3 regions of the Micromonospora sp. AP08 genome follow, and region 2 is predicted to be linked to each of the others. Evidence: riboswitches for the same ligand, from Rfam matches in the RefSeq annotation. Region 2 holds a riboswitch; each other region holds the start of a gene.
What was found. Region 2 has a riboswitch for cyclic di-AMP ahead of FXF50_RS16280 (hypothetical protein). Riboswitches for the same ligand answer to the same signal wherever they lie in the genome.
Positions count from the first base shown of each region.

Region 1: it holds a riboswitch for cyclic di-AMP, as region 2 does, so the genes downstream of both, FXF50_RS10025 (C39 family peptidase) here and FXF50_RS16280 (hypothetical protein) in region 2, are expected to answer to the same signal.
Region 3: it holds a riboswitch for cyclic di-AMP, as region 2 does, so the genes downstream of both, FXF50_RS26285 (NlpC/P60 family protein) here and FXF50_RS16280 (hypothetical protein) in region 2, are expected to answer to the same signal.

Region 1 covers NZ_VSEZ01000004.1:349,961-352,215, forward strand. Annotated here, with positions in the region: gene FXF50_RS10020 (alpha/beta fold hydrolase) at 1-445, opposite strand, end outside; gene FXF50_RS10025 (C39 family peptidase) at 551-1,393, opposite strand; cyclic di-AMP (ydaO/yuaA leader) riboswitch at 1,590-1,731, opposite strand; gene FXF50_RS10030 (hypothetical protein) at 2,037-2,255, opposite strand, start outside.
Region 2 covers NZ_VSEZ01000008.1:215,767-218,021, reverse strand. Annotated here, with positions in the region: gene FXF50_RS16280 (hypothetical protein) at 83-1,153, opposite strand; cyclic di-AMP (ydaO/yuaA leader) riboswitch at 1,158-1,289, opposite strand; gene FXF50_RS16275 (cation diffusion facilitator family transporter) at 1,433-2,255, opposite strand, start outside.
Region 3 covers NZ_VSEZ01000021.1:49,241-51,495, forward strand. Annotated here, with positions in the region: gene FXF50_RS26285 (NlpC/P60 family protein) at 59-1,096, opposite strand; cyclic di-AMP (ydaO/yuaA leader) riboswitch at 1,108-1,245, opposite strand; gene FXF50_RS26290 (N-acetylmuramoyl-L-alanine amidase) at 1,487-2,255, shown strand, end outside.

The DNA of each region.
Region 1 (2,255 bases), on a different contig from region 2:
CCCGCAGGTAGCGGCGGGCCGCCTCGTCCCGGGTGGCGAACCAGGTCACCGGGCGGGCGGCCAACTCGTGGGCCTTCTCCAGGTCGGCCGGGGACCACACGGCCTTGATGCCGAGCCCGACCACCGCGTCGACCGGCAGGCGCCGGGACCGCGCGGCGAGCGCCAGCGCCACCACCCCGCCGAGCGAGTGCCCGAGCAGCACGAGCCGGTCGTGGGGGCCGAGCCGCTCGGTCACCGGGCCGAGCCCCTCGACCACCCGTCGGGCGAGGGCCTCGAAGGAGTAGCCGGGCAGCGGCGGCGACCAGCCGTGCCCGGCCAGGTCGGGCGCGAGCCAGCGCCCCGCCCAGTGGCGCTCCAGCAGCGGCGCCCAGGGCAGCCACACCTCACCGGTGGCACCCATGCCGTGCAGCAGCAGCAGATGGCGGGTACCCGTCTCGTCGCCCATACGGCGCAGTGTGCCACCGGACGGACACCCGGCGCGAGAGCGGACACGGGCGCGGACGACGTCGGGCACCGGCTCGGTGGAGCCGGTGCCCGACGGGAGGGGTGATCAGGCGGAGTAGCCGCGGGTGGCGGCCCAGTTCGCCAGGTCGATGGTGCTCATCCAGTACGCGGGCAGCGCCGCGTTCGCCGAGTCGGCGATCCGGACGGTGCGGCCGTCGTTCTTGTAGCCGACCACGGCGATGTAGTGGCCGCCCGGGAACGAGTGCCAGCCGCCGTCGGTGTCCGTGGCGTCGCCGGCGATGTTGACCACCACGCCCCGGCCGTCGGTGATCGCCTTGACCACGTCCGCCTGGAGCTGGTCGATCTCGGCCGGGCTCGCCGAGCCGCCGAACATGTGGGTCCGGTACGGGTTGCCCTTGACCATCTGGTTCAGGCCCCGGGTGGTGTCCTCGGCCGAGTTGGTGCCGTTCTCGCCGGCGTTCAGCGGGGCGATCATCGCGTCCTGGGTGGTCTCGACGCCACTCGCGCTGAGCGCGTTGCGCACCGCGGCCGGGCCGCAGTTCCAGTAGGCGGTCTGCGCCTCGTAGGTGTAGTCGAGCACCTTGCTCGACGGGGGCTTCGGCTTGGCCTTCGGGGTGGTGTCCGGGTCGGCGGCGGCCTTGGCGGCCGGCTTCGCGGCCGACGGCGACGCGCTCGGCGAGACCGAGGGCGACGGGACGGCGACCCGGGCCTCGCCCCGGCTGGCGACCTCACCGAGCCGGGAGCCCAGCTCGGCGACCGAGGCGGTGTTCTCCTGGGGGGCCGGGGCGTCGTCGGTGGCGGCGACGGCGGCGCTGGCGCCGCCGGCCAGCACGAGCGCCGCGGCCGAGCCGGCGATGATCCGGTACGGGCGTTCGGTCACGAGGCGGCGCAGCTGACGCTTCAGGTGGTGCTTCACGGTTTCCTCCACGGGGCGTGGCGGCACGCGCCGGCCCGGCACGCGGAGGAACTCACGCGCGCTGCGGGGCGGATGGCCGGGGAACGGGGAGCGCCCGGGGGGCCGGGCGGTCGGGGCGGGTTGCCGGTTTCGGTCGCCCTCAGGCGAGCGCCGGCACCGCGATGCCGTGGAGGCGGGGGGACGAGCGGGGGGTGGGCACGAGGAATGGCACTCCTTCCGTGACCGCCGACCGGGTTAGCTGACGGATTCGGGCGGGAAGTACGCCCTACCGCAGGCCGTGGCCCGCGGATTCACCCCGATGTTGCTGTGGGTCCCCGGTTCGTCAGAGCACGATTAGGCGGGTCGGCGCGGCGTCGCCTCTTGCGATCGAAAACCGCTCCGGACGCGCTGACACTACCGGTGGGTATGCCGGCTGCCAAGCGCTCCCACCTGCGTAAACCTCGTGCACCACTACGGATATCGGAACAGTCGGTCACTCACTTCACTCAATGGGACGAGCAGTTACGGCGGCGCCGCGCGGCCAAAAGCGGACATCCGGTGGCGACCAGCGCGGAATTGCGGGTGTCAATCGCCCGGCCCGGCACCGATGACCGTTTCCGCGGACGGGTGACAGGCCTCACCGAATTCGGATAACGATTCGGTCGAGCTCGCCGGGTCAGCCGGCCCGGGCCGGGCGCCAGCGCGCGCCGGGCACGGCGGCCGGGACCGGAGCCGGCGCCGCCCCGTCCCGACCCCGCACCGTCGCCGGGGCTGCGCCCGGAAGGGCGGGGCGCAGCGCGCCGGCGGCCGCGTACGCCTCCGCGGCCAGGGTCCGGGCCGCCTCGGCGGCCAGCTCGGCGTCCCGCCAGGCCCGCCGCTCCCGCTCGGCGGCCGC
Region 2 (2,255 bases):
CCGTCGCGGGCGCCGCGTCGTGGGCCGCGCGGCGACACCCGGCGTACGTCGTGGGGCGTAGGCCGGGTGCCGCCGGGGCGGGTCAGTACACCGACAGGTGCACGTGGTTGGTGTGGTCGCTGGACGGGTCGCCGTTGCCGCCGCTGTACGCCTTCCAGCCGCTGCTGGGCAGCCAGATCTGCTTGTACCAGATCACGTAGAGCACGGCGAGCGGGTCGGCGTTGCGGATGAAGTAGGCGGCCAGGTTGTTGCCGTACGTCTTGTCGCCGCCGGTGGCCACGCCGCCGAAGCCGTCCTTCTGCGCGGCGAAGTCGCAGGCCCGCCCCTTGGGGTGTTCACCGGAGCCGCTGGGCCGGTGGCAGGAGACGTACCGGGTGAAGCCGGCCGCCTTGGCCTGCTGGAGCGCGTGCAGCGTACGCGGGGTGATGCAGCCGTCGGCCGGCGTCGGGTCGTCGACGCTGCACGACTCGGGCGGCCAGGAGCCGTCGGCGTTGCGCGGGGCCGGCTTCGCGTTCGCCGACGAGGTGCCCTGCACGCTGCCGCCGCCGCTGCTGCGGGACGCGCGGTCGTTGGCGACCTCCAGGGCGCGTTCGGCCTGCTCCTTGCGCTTGGCCATCACGGTGACCTGCTTGCGTTGCTCCTGGATCTCGCCGGTGAGCGCGGCCTGCGTGCGGGTGGCCTCGTCCCGGGTCTCGATGAGGTCGCGCAGGGCCCGGTCCTCGTGCGCGGCCACCTGCTCCAGGGCCGCCGCGCGGTCCATGAAGCCCTCCGGGCTGCTGCTGCCGAGCAGCGCCGCGGCCGTGCCCATCCGCCCGGCCCGGTACGCCACCCCGGCGATCTCGCCGACCTTGGCGTCGCGCACGGTCAACTCGGCGTTGACCGTCTTGAGCTGGGCGGTGAGCTGTTGCTGCCGGGTCACCGAGCGGTTCAACGCGGCCCGCGCCTCGAGCCAGCCCTTGCTGGCCGCATCGAGTTGGGCGCGCAGCGCCGGCGTGCCGCCCTCGTCGTCGCCGGGTGCGGCGGCGAGCAGGCCGGTCGCCGGGGCCGCCGATGCGGGGAGGGCCGGCTCGGCCACGACGCCGAGGGTGAGCGTCGCGATGAGCAGGGCCGCCAACCGGGCGGCCGTCCGTCGTACAGGTGCCACTGGGGGCATTCACGTGTCCTTCCGTCAACCGCCGACCGGGTTAGCTGACGGGTTCGGGACGGAAGATCCCTACCGCTGACGCGGATGCACCCCACGAACGTGGTTCCCCGGCTCGCCCCTGCGGGCGATTAGGCGCTGGCCGCCGCAGGCGCCGGTGGGCGCCGCCCGGCGGTGGCCGCGGTCGAGCCTACCGGCGCTGCTCCGGGCCGGCTCCGCAGGTGGGAGCCGGCGACCCGGTCAAAACCGGCATAAGTGCACAATAACCACTTGGATTTAAGATTGTCCTAATTACCACTCGACTGCACCGCAGGCCCCGGGAGACGCTCCGGGTTCGATCTGCAACGTGGCGTGATCGATCGAGAAGTCCTCGTGCAGGGCGGTGCGGGCCGCGGCCAGCACGTCGCCCACCTCGGCGCCCGGGACCATGGTGAGGTGCGCCGAGGCCACCTCCATGCCCGAGGTGAGCGTCCAGACGTGCAGGTCGTGCACCTCCGCGACGCCGGGCACGGCGGCCAGCCGGTCGTGCACGGCGGTCACCTGGAGGTGCTCCGGGGCGGCCTGCACCAGGATGCGGACGGCGGCCCGGCCGAGCCGCCAGGTGCGCGGCAGGATGAACAGCCCGATCGCCACGGCGACCAGCGGGTCGGCCCACCACCAGTCGGTGAGCGCGATGATCACGGCGGCGCCGATCACCCCGAGCGAGCCGAGCAGGTCGCCCAGCACCTCCAGGTACGCCCCGCGCAGGTTGATGCTCTCCTCGGCGCCGGCGCGCAGCAGCGCGAACGCGGCGATGTTGGCGAGCAGGCCGAGCACCGCCACGGCGAGCATCGGCCCGGCCAGCACCTCCGGCGGCTCGCCGAACCGGCGTACCGCCTCGATCAGGACGTAGACCGCCACGGCGCCGAGCAGCACCGCGTTGGCCAGCGCGGCCAGCACCTCCAGCCGGTAGAGCCCGAAGGTGCGCTGCGGATCGGTGTCGGCCCGCCGGGTGGCGCTGATCGCGGCGAGGGCCATGCCGATGCCGAGGACGTCGGTGAACATGTGCCCGGCGTCGGAGAGCAGGGCCAGCGAGCCGGTGGCGAACGCGGCCACCGCCTCGACCGCCATCAGG
Region 3 (2,255 bases), on a different contig from region 2:
GGCCGGCACGGCGGAACGGCGCAGGGGCCCCCGCGGCACGGGAGCCCCCGCGGACCGGTCAGCCCGGGCGGCCGTAGCTGTTGATCTGGCCGTCGTCGACGCGCTTCATGGTGATCGGCTTGCCCGACTGGGAGGCGTGCACCACCCAGCCGTCGCCGACGTACATGCCGACGTGGTGCAGGTCGCTGTAGTAGAAGACGAGGTCACCGGCGCGCAGCTCGCTCCGGCTCACCCGCCGGGTCACGTCGTGCTGCTGCCGCGCATTGTGCGGCAGCGAGACGCCGGCCTTGGCCCAGGCCGCCATGGTGAGGCCGGAGCAGTCGTAGTGGTCGGGGCCGGCGGCGCCCCAGACGTAGATCTTGCCGATCTGGGCGCAGGCGAACTTGACCGCGATGCCGGCCGGGCCACCGGGGTAGCCGGCGGGGCAGGGGGCCGGGCGCAGCGGACCGCCACCGCCGCTGCCGTAGACCTTGAGCCGGAGCTTCTGCAGCTTGACGATCTCGGCGTCGATCTGCTTCTTCTTCGCCGCGAGCTGCGCCTCGGTGCGCGCCAGCTCGCCGATCATCTCGTCCAGCGGCTGCTTCTTGGCGGCCAGCTGGTCGCGCAGCTCGGCGACGGTCCGCACCTGCGCCTGCTGGCGGTTCGCGAAGCGGTCGAGCAGTGCGAGGCCGTCCACCAGCTCGCTCGGGGACCGGCTGCCCAACAGCGCGTTGACGGTGGAGAGATTGTTGTCGCCCTTGTACGCGTCGGCGGCGAGGCCGCCCACCTGACCGAGGGCGGCGTCCACCCGGGCCTGGAGCGGGGCGATCTGCTTGGCGAGCGCGGCAGCCTGCTTGCGCTTGGCGGCGAGCTGCTCGCGGGTGGCGTTGACCTGTTCGATGATCGGTTCGAGCTTGTTCCAGTCCTGGTCGATCTGGCGCTCGATCTCGGTGACCGACGGTTCGGCGTGGGCCGCCGTGGCGCCGCCGGTCAGGACGACGGCGGTGCCGGCCAGGGCGGCGAGGACGGTGGTGAAGCGGGACCAGCGGGAACGCGGCGCAGCCGTCGACCGGTCGACCGACCGGCCCGACGGTGGCCGCGGGGCATGGTGTGCCACCGGGCTTCCGTACTCCTTCTTCGTGCCCGCCTACCGAGTTAGCTGACGGGTTCGGGCGGGAAGGGAGCCGCCCTACCGCAGTGGCTGCGGATTCACCCCAGGTACCTGGGTCCCCGGCTCGCCCGGAGGCGACTCGGCGGTGTCGGACCGTCACCACCCGGGTTGGACGGTGAAACTGGCGGCCGACGATTGACCAGAGTAGAGATGACCGTTACCGATCCGCAACCCAAGTCGCCGTGACACTCCGTACCCGAAGGTTTTTTTCACCGAAGATTACTTGTCGGAAAGGTATTGACCCGGAGGGTGCGTGGGGCGAGGGTGAGGACGCAGTGACCCCCATCCCTGTCTGGAGGTTCGATGCACCTCTCCCCCCCGCCGTCGGGCAGACGGATGCTGCTGGCAGCCGCCGTCGCGGCGGCCACCGCGCTCGTGGCCACCGGACCGGTGGCCGCGGAACCGCTCACCGCCCCACCCCCCACCGACCGCCAGGAGCAGTACGCCGCCGCCGCGGCGGAGTACGGCGTGCCGCAGAGCGTCCTGCTCGGCGTCTCGTACCTGGAATCGCGGTGGGACACCCACCCGGGCCAGCCGAGCACCAGCGGCGGCTACGGCCCGATGCACCTCACCGACGCCCAGCACGTCCTCTCGACCCCGGCCAGCGGCCACGTCGACGAGGACGAGGACCCGCGGGGCGACGACTCGCGTCCGCTCACCCTCGACCCGGCCACCGCGTCGGCGCCGGCGGAGGACGCGCTGCCGCAGGCGTCCCTGCAGACGCTCGACGCCGCCGCGGCGCTCACCGGCCTCGCCGAGGAGACGCTGCGCACCGACGCGGCCGCGAACATCCGGGGCGGGGCGGCGCTGCTCGCCTCGTACCAGAAGGAACTGGCTGCGCCGGTCGGCGCCGGCACCGACCCGGCGGCCTGGTACGGCGCGGTGGCCCGCTACTCCGGCGCGGACACCGAGGACGCGGCGGCGGCCTTCGCCGACGAGGTCTACGACCAGCTTGGCCTCGGCGCGACCCGGACCACCGACGACGGCCAGCGGGTGACCCTGGCCGCCACCACGGTGACGCCGGACCAGTCCGGGCTGCACAAGCTGGGGCTGCGCCGCGCCGAACGGCCGGACGGCCTGGAATGCCCGGTGCGGCTGGCCTGCG